DNA from 2 places in the Streptosporangium sp. G11 genome. Region 2 is predicted to be linked to the other one. Evidence: riboswitches for the same ligand, from Rfam matches in the RefSeq annotation. Region 2 holds a riboswitch; the other holds the start of a gene.
The links. A riboswitch is a leader RNA that binds a small molecule or an ion and turns the genes downstream of it on or off. The one in region 2 is predicted to bind cyclic di-AMP.
Positions count from the first base shown of each region.

Region 1 (7,424 bases), on a different contig from region 2:
GCTCTCCTCCGCGGTGCTGGCCCTCAGCCGCCGGATGACGAGCATGGCGGGCAAGGGCACCTTCGAGGAGACGCTGATCTCCGGCACCAACGGCTACGCGGCGTTCTACGCCGCCGGACCCAAGATCGTTCTCACAGTCCTGGCGCGCCCGGGGACCAACCTCGGGCTGCTCCGGCTGGAGGGCCGCAAGACGGCCGCCAGATTGGCCGCCATCAGCTCGCGCACATCGATACCCCAGTGATCGGAGACAGCAATGGGCAACATGGACATCTCACTCAAGGAGATGATGACGATCGACGGTGCCATCGGCGCGGTCGTCGTCGACTACAACAGCGGGATGGCGCTGGGCGCGCTCGGCGGGTCCAAGGATCTCGACCTCCAGGTGGCGGCCGCCGGTAACACCGAGGTCGTCAAGGCCAAGTTGCGGACCATGGAGTCGCTCGGCCTCAAGGACGGCATCGAGGACATCCTCATCACGCTCGGCACGCAGTACCACGTGATCCGCCCGATCTCGGGCCGGAGCGGCAAAGGCCTGTTCCTCTACCTGGCCCTCGACCGGAACCGGGCCAACCTCGCGCTCGCGCGGCACATCCTGCGCGGCATCGAGGAGAAGCTCGAAGTCTGACCCTCCGGTGCGGCCCGTGCCCCGGGAGGCGCGGACCGCACCGGGGCCCACCGTGCCGTGAGGACGACGGCGGGCGCGTCGGAAATCACCGTGCCGTGAGGACGGCGACGGGCATGCCTGAGGTCACCGCGCGGGAAGGACGGTGGCGGGCATGCCCGGAATCACCGCCAGGGAAGGGCGGTGGCGGGCGTGCCGGAGGTCACCGTCCTGGGTCCGCGGAGGTGGTGAGCTCGTCGATCGCGTCGACGAAGGAGGGCCAGAGCTCGCCGGGCAGGTCGTGACCCATGCCGGGGAAGGTCATCAGCCGGGCGCCCGGGATCGCGTCGGCCGTGGCGATCCCCGCGGGCAGGGGAACGAGCGGGTCGTCCTCCCCGTGCAGTACGAGAGCCGGGAGCGTGAGCTCCTTGAGCCTCGGCGCGCGGTCACCGGAGGCCATGATCGCGGTCACCTGCCTGGCCGTGCCCGCCGGGTCGTACGACCGGTCGTAGCCCAGCCCGGCGATCTCGGCGTTCCACTCCCGGTCGAACGGGTAGCCGGGCGAGCCGACGGCCGCGCAGTTGTCGAGGGCCCGCCGGATCGCGCTCTCGCGGTCGGGCGTGAAGGCCGGCATGAGCAGGTCCGGGTCGGTCAGCAGGGCGGCCTGCGGGCTCGGCGTGGACATGATCGAGGTGAGGCTGCGCACCCGGTGCGGGTGGCGGATCGCGAGTGACTGCGCGATCATCCCGCCCATCGAGAGGCCGACCACGTGGGCGGAGTCCCAGCCGAGCGCGTCGAGCAGCCCGGCGGCGTCGTCGGCCATGTCGTCCAGCAGGTAGGGGACCTCCCCGCTCCCGTCCAGGGCGGGCGTCCCCGCCTCGCTCAGGTGGGTGCTCTCGCCGCTGTCGCGGTTGTCGAAGCGCACCACGTGGCACCCCCGGTCCGCGAGCAGCGCGCAGAACCTCTCGTCCCACTGGATCATCTGGCAGCCGAGGCCCGTGATCAGCAGGAGGGGGCGGGCCCCCGGAGAGCCGAAGGTGTCGTAGGCGATCTCGATGCCGTTCGCCGGGGCTCGCAGGGTCATGGCGCTCCTACCGTCCGCTGCCGTCCGTGCTGGTGCTGCGGGACAGAATGCCATTCGGGAAAAAGCGCGACACCGGCGGGGTGGTCCGCGCCGGTGTCCCGGGACCGCCCCCACGCGAGCGGGTCGGTCCCTCGTCAGACCGGTCCGCGGCAAGCGGACCGGTCTTTCCACAGACCGGTCCTCGTGCGGAGAACCGGCCCTTCCTCAGGCCCTTCACGCGAGGGCCGTCCCTCGCGTGTCAGGCGAGCCTTTCGCGCCGGCGGGTCAGCTCTTCCCCGCGCCGAGCTTGGCGGCGCGGACACCGGCGGCGATCACGTCGTCGGGGACGCGCACGGAGGCGGGCTCGATCATGACCTTGGGCTTGCCGATCCACGGCCGTGCCGCGGCGCTCACCTGCTGGGTCTGCAGGCCGATCCCCAGCTGCCTCGCCATGGCGAAGATGGTCGCCGGCGGCTGGGCCGGCCTGGTGTCCCTGCGGCTCCAGGCGCCGGTGGAGAACGCCACGGGGAGGTTCTTCACTCCCGTGCCGTCGCCCCACTTGGTGATGACGTACTTGATGTCGATGTGACCCATGCCGCCGTTGCCGTCCACGCCGAGCGTGCCGGCGTTGAAGGTGCCGCCGGTCAGGTCGGCGAAGGTCTTGGCGTCGATGTCGACCATGACGCCCTGGTTCGAGGGGTTGCCCGGACCGCGGTCGCCGACGAAGAACTTGGCCTTCTGGCCCTTGTAGAGGATGTAGCCCTCGGTGAGCAGGGGCCAGCTCGGGCTGGCGATCATGCCCTTCTGCATCGGCTTGCCGCTGGCGGGCAGTCCGGTGTCACCGGCCCGGCCGGAGGAGTCGTCCCAGAAGTAGGAGGCTCTCGTCGAACCCTGGAGGAGAACGGCCTCGGCACCGGCCGGAGCGCCGACCACGGGGTCGGCGAGGCGGGTGGAGGCGGGAGCGGGAAGCGCGGAGGCGACGCCGCCGGAGGCGAGGACGCTCACACCGACGATGGTGGCGGTGACGAGACCGCGCTTGAGGGGGGCGTTCTTACACGGGAGGTGCTTGCTCACACTGGACTTCTGCAGGCTGTTCTTGTGCAGGCCAAAGAAAGGGTGCATGGAGAAGAAGCTCTTTCGCGAGGAAACGGGGCGGCCATGTGCGACACACCGAAGGGGTGCACTGGCGGGGACGCGCTCGTCGGAAAAGGTGCGTAGCCGGATCAGTCGATTGCTACGCGGAGCACAGTCTTGGAAGTACCGCGATCAGGCGCGGCGGCAAGGTCCGGGGGGACGGGGGGGACGGGGCGGTATGAAAGTTCAGGTGGTCGGCGCGGACAGGGGGTGCACCGACGTGGTGACGCGGTGATCCATGAGGGGATCTCCTCTCCATCTCGTCTACCGGGTTAGCTGACGGGTTCGGGCGGTGGAGTTGCCCTACCGCCGCGCGTTCGCGGCGGATTCACCCCGGAAAAGTGGTTCCCCGGCTCCGGGGCCCTGTGGGCCCTCGGGATTCGACGTCGGCCGGCCGCTCCCTCTTGTGAAGGGCAGGTCGCCTTCCGATAACAGTGGACACTACCTGCCAAATCGGACAAAGCAAAGCAAACGCCATGAAAACCCCAGAAGATCTACCTACAAGCTTCAAGAAAGCCTCATCGAGCACCCCGCCAGGCCAACATCCGCCCTACCAGCACGAATGTCCTCTCGACCTCGCGGTCCGGCTTCGCGAACCCCTCCCCGGGCACCACACCGGGAGATCCACACGAAGGAGTCGGCGAAAGAATCGACGGAGGGGTCAACGGGAAAATCCGCGGGGGAATCCACACCCCTCGGGTCGGCCCCGTCCGGTCAGTCCCACCAGAATGACCAGGCGTTCCTGCCCTTGATCTGCTCGGCGTAGTCGACGAGGTTCCCCGCCCCCTGGATGATGCTGTCGGGGCAGAACGTCCAGTGCTCGGCGGCGACGTGCAGGGCGTGCTCGGAGGTCGTCGGGGGCGCGGCGACGCTGAGGTCAAGGGTGTTGAAACCCATGCCGACCACCCGCACCCCGAACCTGTCCTCCCAGCTCCGCACGACGGCCGCGAGCGGGACCATCCACTCGTTGTGGTTCAGGGCGCCCTGCCAGCCCATGACGGCCAGGGCGTCGGCCCCGCGCTCGACCGCGACGAGCCCGAGCGGGGTCCTGCGCTCGGCCACCAGTCCGGCGTACCAGTCGGCGACCACGCCGGGATCGGCGGCGAGCCTTCCCGACGGGGCCGGTCCCGGGCACTCGGGACCGAAGGGTTCGAGCAGTTCGAGCTGTTCGATGTCGGCCTTGGCGATCCAGTCGGACCACACCTCGGCCATGAACGCGGCGGCGTGGTAGTTGTCGATCTCGACGGGGGTGTCCGGGGCGATCTGGCCTGCCGACCAGGGCTGGACGGAGTCCTCCAGCAGGATCGGCCACAGGCCCGACTGCTCGTGCTGGGCCCTCAACCGGGCCCAGTACTCGCCGGAGACGGCCACCTCACTGAGCCAGAACGCCGGACGGCGACGGATCGCGAGCTGAGCGTAACCGGGGTCGGGCCACACCACGTCCCCCGGCGGCAGCTCCACCGAGAGCCTCCGGCCTCCGCCACCGCCGGTCCCGTCGCTCCCCTCGGCTCCGTCGGCTCCGTCGGCGAACAGCTGGCCCAGAAGTGGCGGAAGTTGCCCACGCTCGCAATCGCTCATCTCTACCGATCCGATCCTGACCACGGACCAATTTTGGCCTGTCAACCATCCCGAGGGACAGTTCTGCCCTGGTCCAGGCAAAAATTATCGGTATACGGAAGAACGAGGCCGGGCGGGTGTCAGTCCTTCACCGCTCCGCCCAGGCCGGCGACCAGCCTGCGCTGCACGGCCACGAAGAAGATGAGCACGGGGATGGTCATCAGCGTCGAGGCCGCCATGATGCCGCCCCAGTCGTTCTCGTCGGGCTTGAAGAAGACCAGCAGGGCCGCGGGCAGCGTCTGGTTGTCCCTGGCCGAGATGATGAAGGTCCTGGCGAAGATGAAGTCGTTCCAGGCGGTGATGAACGAGAAGACGCTCGTGGCGACCAGTCCCGGCGCGACGAGGGGGAAGATGATCCGCCACAGGATCACCGGCCGGCTCGCACCGTCGATCATCGCGGCCTCCTCCAGCGTCTCGGGCACCGCGGCCACGAACCCCCTCATCATCCAGATGGCGAACGGCAGTGAGAACGCCAGGTGGACCAGGACGAGCGAGCCCAGGGTGTTGAGTCCCACGCCGGGCACCACCGCGCCGAGGTCGCGGACGAGGAAGAACAGCGGGATGGTGAGCGCCTCCACCGGCACCATCTGCGCCACCAGGAACATGATCAGCACGGTCGTACGGAACCGGAAGCGGAACCGGGTCACCGCGACCGCGGCGAGGAAGGCCACCAGGGCGGACAGGACGACGACCGTCAGGGCGACGCCCAGGCTGTTGAGGAAGTAGCGGCCGAAGTTCTCGCCGCCGAGCACCCGCCGGAAGTGGTCGAGGGTCGGCGCCAGGGTCCACGGGCGCACCTCGAGAGACTGGATCTCCCCGGTGGGCTTGAGCGCGGAGAGCACCATCCAGTAGATCGGGAAGAAGGTGACGAACGCGGTGACCAGCGCCACGACGTTGGCTGCCAGGCGGGACCTGCTCACAGCCTCTCCCCCGTACGGTAGAGGGCGCGGATGTAGAAGAGGGTGACCGCGAGCAGGATCAGGGTCATGACGACGCCGATCGCCGAGCCGAGCCCGTACTCCGAGGAGCCGAACGCCGTCTGGTACGCGTAGACGTTGAGCACCGAGTTCTGCCCCGCTATCCCGCCGCCGTTGGTCATCACGTAGATCTGCGTGAAGATCTTGAAGTCCCAGATGATCGACTGGATGACCACGATCGTGATCAGCGGCCGCAGCATCGGCACGATGATCCGCCAGAACGAGCTCCACGCGGAGGCGCCGTCCAGGGAGGCCGCCTCCAGGACGGAGACCGGGACGGCCTGGATCCCGGCGTAGAGGGTCACCATGACGAACGGGAAGGAGTGCCAGACCACCGTGGCGCCGACGATCCCGAAGGTCACCCACTTGTCGTAGAACCAGTTGTAGCCCTCGATACCGAGGACCTGGTTGACCAGGCCCAGGTCGGCGTCGAAGAGGAACATCCAGACCGTCGAGCCGGTCATGGCGGGCGCGGCCCAGGCGGCCATGGCCGCCAGCGACAGCAGCAGCCGGGGCACCCGGCCCGCCCTGGTGAGCACGACGGCCAGGGTCGCGCCGACGGCCAGGGTCGCGATCACCAGGGCCGCGGCGAACACCACGGTCTGCGCCAGCACCGACCAGAAGCGCTGGTCGCCCAGGAGCGTCGCGTAGTTCTCGAAGCCGATGAACCTCGTCGGCTCTCCCCCGCTGACCTGGGCCTGCCGGTAGTCGAACACCGACAGCAGGCCGAGCATGTAGATCGGGTAGCCGAAGAGCGGCAGCAGCACGGCCGCCGAGGGCAGCAGGTAGAGCCATGGCCTGAGCCCGCGCCCCGGACGCGGCGCCACCCGGCGGGCCCCGGCCTCGGGGCCCGCCGCCGTGGTGGCGGTAGTGGTCATGACCGCGTCTCCGGCCCCGGCGAGGTCATCGCATCGGTGATCATGTTTCCGGGTCCGCCGGGATCGTGACGGCGCTGGTCATGACCGGCCGAACGCCGTCTTCACCGCCGTGGCGGCCTCCTCGGTGGCCTGCTCGACGGTGGACTGCCCCGTGGCGATCTTCTGCAGCATGGTCGGGATGACCTTCTGGTTGTCGATCTTCACCCAGGCCGGGTCGATCGGCACGAAGCGGGTGCCCGCCGCGACGGTCTCCAGGAACGGCTTGAGGAAGGGGTCCGAGGCCGCGAGCTCGTCCCGCGCGGAGGTCAGCGTGGGCAGGTTTCCCATGGCCTCGTACATCTTGGCCTGGTACGCCTTGCCGCCCAGCAGCTGCAGGAACTTGAACGCCAGCGAGCGGTGCCCGCTGTTCTTCATGACGCCGAGGTTGTTGCCGCCGGAGAAGGCCGGGGCGATCGAGCCCTCCTCGGTGCCCGGCAGCGGCACGACGGCGTACTTGCCCGCGGCGGCCCCCGCGTCCACCGCGGACCTGCTGAAGTTGCCCAGGATGCCCATGGCGGCCTTGCCGCTGGCGAACAGCTCGACGGTCTTGCCGCCGGTGAGGCTCGCGCACGCCTGCGGCGGGCAGTTGTCGTCGGCGAGCAGGTCGGTGTACGCCTTCACACCCTTGCGGGAGGCCTCGCTGTCGAGGCTCTCGACGTCGCCTCCGGCGTCCCAGACGAAAGGAAGCGCGCCGAAGGTGTACTCGCCGCCGACGGCGACGCCGTACAGGTCGGGCTTCTCCTTGCGGATCCGGCGGGCGGTCTCGGTCAGGGCCTTGACCGTCGTGGGCGGCTTGAGGTCGAGTTCCTCGAAGACGTCGGTGCGGTAGTAGAGGGCCCGGATTCCGATGTACCACGGCAGGCCGTAGACCTTGCCGTCAACGGTCGCGGACCCGAGCAGGTCGGTGCCGATGTCTTTGGCGTCCGGCCAGCTCGCGAAGTCGGCGCTCAGGTCGGCGAAACCGCCCGCGGCGGCGTACTCGGCCAGGTCGGTGTTGCCGTACTCCGCGACGTCGGGAGCGCTGGCCGGGTCGTTGAAGGCGCCCTTGAACTTCTCGTGTCTCGCGGGTGTCGTCGGGATGTAGGTGACCTCGACCTTCACGCCCGCGTTGGCTG
Region 1 covers NZ_JBPJUQ010000001.1:235,990-243,413, forward strand. Annotated here, with positions in the region: gene ACSDR0_RS01130 (roadblock/LC7 domain-containing protein) at 1-241, shown strand, start outside; gene ACSDR0_RS01135 (hypothetical protein) at 254-625, shown strand; gene ACSDR0_RS01140 (alpha/beta fold hydrolase) at 825-1,685, opposite strand; gene ACSDR0_RS01145 (hypothetical protein) at 1,950-2,786, opposite strand; cyclic di-AMP (ydaO/yuaA leader) riboswitch at 3,045-3,194, opposite strand; gene ACSDR0_RS01150 (DUF4253 domain-containing protein) at 3,513-4,400, opposite strand; gene ACSDR0_RS01155 (carbohydrate ABC transporter permease) at 4,496-5,335, opposite strand; gene ACSDR0_RS01160 (carbohydrate ABC transporter permease) at 5,332-6,270, opposite strand; gene ACSDR0_RS01165 (extracellular solute-binding protein) at 6,349-7,424, opposite strand, start outside.
Region 1: linked by a shared signal. The riboswitch ahead of ACSDR0_RS01145 (hypothetical protein) and the one ahead of ACSDR0_RS06230 (C40 family peptidase) in region 2 are both predicted to bind cyclic di-AMP.

Region 2 (7,424 bases):
TCGCCTCCCTCTACAGCTGAGGGCCTCCCCCGGCTCCGGAACCTCCGCGGGGCGCCGCGCGTCTTCGCGAGGGCCGGTCGCACGGCCGGGGGATCCTTGCGAGCCCCAGGCATGCCGGGCTCTCCGCGGACCCCGGGCATGCCAGGGGTGTTCGCGGAGATCCCCGGCCCGTACGGCCAAGAGGTCTCCCCAGGCCCCGGGCATGCCGGGGTCCTCCTCGACGGGCAAAGGCCGGCCGTACGACGGCTAGGGGGTCTCCGCGGGCTCCAGGATGCGGGCGAAGCGGGAGGCGGCGAGGTCCCAGCTCCACTCCCGCGCCGCCCACTCACGCCCGCGCTCCCCCATGGCACGCGCCCCGGCCGGGTCCTTGAGGAGGCCGAGCAGGGCCGCCGCGACCTCGTCGGGGCGGGTGCCGTCGACGACCAGGCCGGTCTCCCCGCGCAGCACGGCGTCGGGGGCGCCGCCCGAGGAACCGGCCACCACCGGCAGGCCGCTGGCGGAGGCCTCCAGGTAGACGATGCCGAGTCCCTCCACGTCGACGCCGCCCAGGCGGGTGCGGCACGGCATGGCGAACACGTCGCCCGCGGCGAGGTAGCCGGGCAGCTCCGCCTCGGGCACCGGGCCGGTGATCCTAACCGAACCGCCCATCGGCCGGGCCAGCCGCTCCAGGGTCCTGCGGTACGGGCCCCCTCCGACGATCAGGAGCACCGCGTCGGGCACGTCCCTGACCACGCCGGGCCAGGCCCGCAGGAGCGTGTCCTGGCCCTTGCGCGGCACCAGCCTGGACAGGCAGACCACCACCGGCCGCTCTCCCAGGCCGAATTCCTCGCGCACCCGCCCTCCCCCGGCCCCCGGGCGGAACACCTCGGTGTCGACGCCGGGCGCGAGCCGCACCAGCTTGTCCTCGGCCATCACCCGGGCCAGCCGCCGCCGGGTGTACTCCCCGAGGTAGGTGACCACGTCGGCGTTCGCCCCGATCCTGGCGAGCACCCGGCGGCCGATCGGGATTCCGGCCCAGCCCGCCTCGTGGCCGTGGGTGACCATGACGACGCGGCGGGCCCCGGCCTCGCGCATCCTGGGCGCGAGCAGCCCGAGCGGCGCCGCCGCCCCGAAGACCACGGTGTCGCACGCGAACTCGGCGACCAGCCCGGCGGCCCGGCGGGCGACGGCGGGCGTGGGCAGCATCAGCGAGGTCGGGTGCCGCACGACGGGGTACGGCTGGCGCAGGTCGAAGGCCGCGCTGCCGGACCACCGCGGGGCGTAGACGACGACCGAACCCGGCGGGCGGCGGGCGATGAGACCGTACACGAACGACTGGATCCCCCCCGCGCGGGGCGGGAAGTCGTTCGTGACGACCAGCGTGCGGTTCACGGCTCGGGGAGACCGTTCAGCCTGGCCCAGGAGCGCGCCATGGCGATGCGCTGTGGCGTCGTGGGATGCGATACATAAAGCACATATTCAATGAAATCAGGCGACAAATCCGAAATATTGGTGGTTGACAGCCGTTTCTGCATGGCGACGAACGTCGCCGGGTCCCTGGTCAGATCCAGCGCGTGCACGTCCGCACGGGCCTCGATGTGCCTGCTCACCAGGTTCTGGGCCGGTCCCGACAGGACCGTGGCCACGCTCAGCAACCCCATGATCAGGCCCACCGCCCTCGGGTCGCCGAGTGAGGAGATCCCCGTCCGGCGCCGTACGGCCCCCGCGGAGGTCACCGCGTAGAGCAGGCACGCCCCGCACGCCGCGCCCAGGCCGCCGATGAGCGTGCCCGACAGCACGTCGCCCGCCTTGGCGTGGCCCAGCTCGTGCGCGACCACCAGTTTGACCTCGTCGGCGGGCGCGCGGAGCAGCGTGTCGTAGACCACGATCCTGCGGGTCGCGCCGAATCCGGAGACGTACGCGTTGAGCGCGGTGGTCCGCCGGGAGGCGTCGGCGACGAGCACGTTCTCGACCGGCACGCCGTCCCTGGCGGCCATGGCGAGCAGGTCGTCGCGGAGCGGCCCGGCCTCCAGCGGCCTGAAGTCGTTGAAGACCGGCTCGATGAGCACCGGGTAGGCGAAGGAGGCGGCCACGGTCAGGACGAACGCCCCGCCCGCCGCGGGGATCCACCAGCGCCGGTAGCGCCGCGCCAGGGCGATCACCGCCACCACCATGATCGCGGTCAGCGCGGTGCCGATGCCGGTGCTCTTGGCCCGGTCGGCCGCCCACGAAGGCCAGGTCTGGGTGGACAGCCCGAAGTCGCGAAGGTAGCCCTCCGACCACATCCCCAGCGGCCAGCGCAGGATCGCCACGGCCACCGACAGCGCCAGCACGCCGAGGAGCGCCCGCAGCCACCACGGCCCCGGCAGCCGGTCGGCGAGCCGCGCGCCCAGCGGGGTGGCCACCAGCGCCCCCGCCACGACCAGCGTCAGGCCGAGCGACAGGTAGCCGGGGAGGCTGACCAGCGCGTCGAACGTCTCGGCCCTGGCGATCTGTTCGGGGGTGAAGTCGCGGGCCGGATCGGGGACGACGGCCGGGGCCCCCTCGGGCAGCGCCCTCCAGGGCGTGGTCAACGCCACGACCGCCAGCGTGACCACCCCCAGGCCGGCCAGCGCCCACCCCGCCGGCCGCACGCCCGGGGGCGCGTCCGTCGTGCTCAGCGTCACGTGAGTTCCTCTCTGAGGTAGTCGCGCCAGGCCGCGGTGAACTCGGCCACCGGCAGGCCGAGCGTGCTCCCGACATCGCTACCGTAGAGCCTCACCAGCGCCTTCTCCCCGAAGCGCTCCGCGACGAACCGGCAGGCGAGCCACGCCTCCTCGTACGCCTGCGCGAGCCGGGGCGCGCCGGGGGCGAAGTCGGCCGGGCCGGGGAGGCGGTCGGGCAGGACGCCCGCGCGCACCTCGTCGGCCAGTTCGGCGGCGGCCGTCCGCACCGCGATCCCGGCGTCGCGGTAGCCCGTGTAGTCGGCGAAGCCCTCGGACAGCCACATCGGCACCCGGCCGCCGCGGGTCGCGCCGGTGGCCACGTGGGTGAGCTCGTGGGTGATCACCACGTCCTTGCCGGTCCCGGTGAGCCTGGCGTATCCCGACGGCAGGACGATCACCCGGTCCGCGGTCGCCATCGCGGCCAGCCCGTGGGTGCTCCCGGCTCCGGCGAGCGCCGCGGCCTCTGCGTCGGTGGCGGGGAAGAGGATCACCGGGGTGACGGGTCCCCAGACCGCCGCGATCGTCGCGCGGGCCCGGTCGGCCCTGGCCGCCAGATCCCTCAGGACGGAGGCGGGGACGCCGTGGCCGATCACGAGGGAGTGCTCGCCCCGGACGGTGACGGCGGCCCCCGGCCACAGGCCGCGGAGGTCGCGCGGGCTCGGGGGGGTGTACGAGACGCGTGGGAGGGGCCCGGCGTCGTACGGGAGAAGATGGCGGGGGGCGCGCGGGAGCGGCGCGGCCCCGGCGAGGAGGGGACCCGTCCCGGCGAACGGGGCGGCGCTCATCAGCGCCAGCATCCCGGCGAGCACGGCGCGGCGCCCTTTCGGGACGGACATACGAGCCGATGGTACTCGACCGAAGTGGAGCGGTCCCGGCCCTCCTGGTGGAGGACCGGGACCGCTTTTCCGTGCTCGGGCGCGTGCTCGTGGCACGTACCCGGGCGCGGGCTCGGGCTTCGTACTCGGACGCCGTGCCCGGAGCGCGTGCCCGGACGCGGGCTCGGGCTCCGTGCTCGGACGCCGTGCCCGGACGCGGACCTCGGGTTCCGTGCTCGGACGCGCGGGCTCCGTGCTCCGTGCTCGGGCGCGGGCTCAGGCTCCGGGTCGTACCGCTCCGGCGAAGGAGGACCTGTAGTAGCCCGCCAGCCTCACGACACGAACCGTCTTGCCGCTGCTCGGCGAGTGGACCATCCTGCCCTTGCCGACGTACATGCCGACGTGGCCCTTCCCGCTGAAGAACAGCAGGTCACCGGGGAGCAGCTTGCTCCACGAGACCTTTTTCCTGATCGACCTGTACTGGCTGTGCGTGATCCGGGGGAGGGACACGCCCGCCTTTCGCCAGGCGTATCGGACGAGCCCCGAGCAGTCGAACGCTCCGGGACCGGAGGCTCCCCACCGGTACGGATCGCCGATCTGCTTCTTGGCCGCCGAGACCGCTTTGCCTGCCCGGACTTTCTGCAGTGCCGCCTTGCTCATCTTGGTCTTGCCCTTGGCCTTGGCCTTCGCCGTAGTCGTGGCCTGAGTGGCGGTCTTCTTGGTGCTTTCGGCCTTCTCGGAAACGCCGGCCAGGCTGCTGACCAGGATCTCGGAGGGGCCGTCCGCCGTCGCCTGCGCCGCCGTGGACCCTAGGGTGACCGCTCCGGCTGAGGCGGTCAACGTGAGGGCGATACCGCCGATGGAAAGGCGGAAAAGGCGCGACAGACGGGGGTTGTGCGGGGTGGTAGACAGGATTTCTCCTTGGGACTTCCACTGATGCCTACCGGGTTAGCTGACGGATTCGGGCTTGGAAGATGCCCTACGGCAAAATGCGCCGATTCACCCCTGGCCACGCTGTGATGGGCCTTTTGGGTCCCCGGTTCCATGCCTCCTGGCTGCATAGATTCGGCGGGCCGCCGTGATGAGCCCTGCCCCCGGGTGGGGGCACGGCGGCCGGTTGGATTTCTATAGGGACACCGGCCCGAAGACCGACATTCACCGCGACGGCGTGGCTTGCACGTCGCGACGCCAGAAGTTACCCCGATCTCCAACTTTCGGCAAAGCATTCGCCAAATCGGATGACCGGAGAGCCCTCTTGATCTTCCTGTTACCCCTGCTTAATGGCTATTTATGCTATTGAGATATGACTCTCGTCACATCCTTATGATCACAACGGCAAATCACGATTTATGTAATATTCATCACACTTGCCGCGTCCCGGGGAGATCCCGGCGAACGAGGCGGTCCCGGACGATCGGCGGAGCCGCCTCGGCGCCGTGGATCACGCGTGCGGGCGCAGTGGATCGGCCGCCGGAATCCCGTCCCGGCGATCTCGAATCCGGCGGCGTCGGGCGTCGGCGCGGCCGGCCACCCGAAGGTGCCGCACGCGGTGCGCGAACGCCCGGCGCGATCGTCGTACGACGCCGTCAATGGGCGTTATGTACCAGTTTGGGAGATTTAAAATGAAATAAAACGTCATCTCAAGGAGGCGGTAGCGATGTCGAACCGCTTGTTCCAGGACCGGCGCGACGCGGGGCGAGTGCTCGCGGGCCTCCTCGAGAAGTACCGGGGGCGATCCGGCGTCGTCGTCCTGGGACTGCCCCGGGGCGGCGTACCGGTGGCCTACGAGCTCGCCGTGGCCCTGGACGCCCCGCTCGACGTCTTCCTGGTCCGCAAGCTCGGCGCTCCCGGAAGGGCGGAGCTCGCGATGGGGGCGATCTCCACCGGCGGGGTGATCGTCCTCAACGAGGACGTCACCGAGATTTTCGGCGTCTCGCCGGAGACCATCCGGCAGGTCGCCCGGCGCGAGGGACAGGAGCTGATCCGGCGCGAGCGGGCCTACCGGGAGGGGCGGCCGCCACCGGATCTGGCGGGCAGGACCGTCATCGTGGTGGACGACGGCCTCGCGACGGGTGCCAGCATGCGCGCCGCCCTGCAGGCCCTGCGCCGCTTCCGGCCCGCCAGGACCGTCGTCGCCGTACCCTCCGCGCCGAGGTCCGCCTGTGACGACCTCGCCGCCATGGCGGACGAGGTCGTCTGCGCCACCACGCCGTCGCCCTTCTTCGCGGTCGGGCAGTCGTACGTGGACTTCTCCCAGACGACCGACGAGGAAGTACGCGATCTGCTGCGCGCCGCGTCGAGGTCACACCCGGCCACGGCGGGCGCGTGAGCGGTCGCCGGCGTGGTCCCCATCCGGTCGGCGCGGCCCGCCGCGGTCAGGGGCGGACGGCTCCGACGATGCGGCGGCCGTAGGCGGACAGCGGGACGACCTTGACGACGTCGCCGGTCTGCGGGGCGTGCACGATCTGGCCGTTGCCCGCGTACATGCTGACGTGGCCGAGACCCTCGCTGAAGATGAGGTCGCCCGGCTGGAGCTCGTTCAGCGAGACCTTGCGGCTCGCGCCCCAGCTCCACTGCTCCCAGGTCGTACGGGGAAGGCTGACTCCCCCGCTGCGCCAGGCCCCCTGGACCAGGCCCGAGCAGTCCCAGCCGCTGGGGCCCGTGCCGCCGTACCGGTAGGGCTTGCCGACCTGGGCGAAGGCGAACTGCAGGGCGGCGCGGGCGTTGCCCGAGGCGGAACCGTTGTACTGGATCCCGGCGCTCTCGGGGTTGCCCGTCTTGAAGACGTTGAGCTCGCGCAGGATCTTCGTCTGGGCCTTGACCATCTTGTCGGCCTTGGCCTTCTCCTCGACCAGCTCGTCACGCGTCTCGTCTGCCTCGGCGAGGGCCTTCTTGGCCTCGTCCCGGCTGGTCCGCAGCGCCTTGGTGGCCTCGTCGAAGGCGCTCAGGGACTGGGCGCGGGAGGTGGACATCTGGTCGGCGGCGGCCATGCCGCTCAGCAGGGCACCGGGGTCGGCCTGGTAGATCATGCCTTCCCAGCCGTTGATCACCCCGACCTGGTAGGTGCTGACGGCCATCGTGACGAGTTCCTTGCGCAACCCGGCGACCTGCTCGTTCTGGCGGGTCAGGTCGCCGTTCAGCGTGCGGTACTTCTTCCTGGCCCGCTTCCACTTCTCCGAGGCCTGGTTGTACTTCTCGACGATCTGGTCGGCCTGCTCGTTGAGCTTCTCCAGCTTCTTCTTGGCCTGGGCGAGCGTCGGCTTCGGTTCGGCGAACGCTCCGCTCACCGGCAGCATCAGCAACGCGAGAGCGAGCCCGGCCGCCACCGGTATCCGAATCAGTCCAACCGGCAAACCCGCCACGGCCACGTCAACGCCTCCCGACTGCACCAGACCTGCGGCGAATAGTACAGAAGAAGTAATGATTGACTCACCTTTTTGCCGGGTTTGCTCTCAATCGCAGGTGAAACGCCTCACCCGCGGCCGGTGACGCCCTCCTCGGGAGCGGCGGCGCCTCGGCCGCGGGGAGCGGCCCGATCGAAACCCCGCTCGCGCTACCCGCAGGTTGCGACGTCGCAGATCTTGGCGGTCATCCTCCGCGCGTCACGCAACTGGTCGGTCCAGTCGCCCTTCGCGGGCTTGGAGTACTCCCCCGCCCAGAGATAGACCAGGACGGCGTTGCCCTTCCTGACCAGCACGCTCCGGTCACCGCCCACCCCGGCCTTCTTCCCGTAGTAGACCTGTCCGGAGATCCTCAGCGCCTCGTCGCCGAGCCCGGTCACGCGTGCGGAGGCGTAGCGGTAGCTGGAGCCCGAGTCGGTCCTGGCCTTGCACCTGGTCAGGGCGGCGCGCACCTGGGCGACGGCCGAGGCGGCCGAGGCCGGCGAACCGTACAGGATCACCTGCTCGACCTTCATGAAGTCCGG
Region 2 covers NZ_JBPJUQ010000004.1:202,072-209,495, forward strand. Annotated here, with positions in the region: gene ACSDR0_RS06210 (AMP-dependent synthetase/ligase) at 1-20, shown strand, start outside; gene ACSDR0_RS06215 (glycosyltransferase family 4 protein) at 247-1,371, opposite strand; gene ACSDR0_RS06220 (M48 family metallopeptidase) at 1,368-2,645, opposite strand; gene ACSDR0_RS06225 (hypothetical protein) at 2,642-3,520, opposite strand; gene ACSDR0_RS06230 (C40 family peptidase) at 3,776-4,339, opposite strand; cyclic di-AMP (ydaO/yuaA leader) riboswitch at 4,422-4,580, opposite strand; gene ACSDR0_RS06235 (phosphoribosyltransferase) at 5,157-5,828, shown strand; gene ACSDR0_RS06240 (NlpC/P60 family protein) at 5,875-6,825, opposite strand; gene ACSDR0_RS06245 (hypothetical protein) at 7,053-7,424, opposite strand, start outside.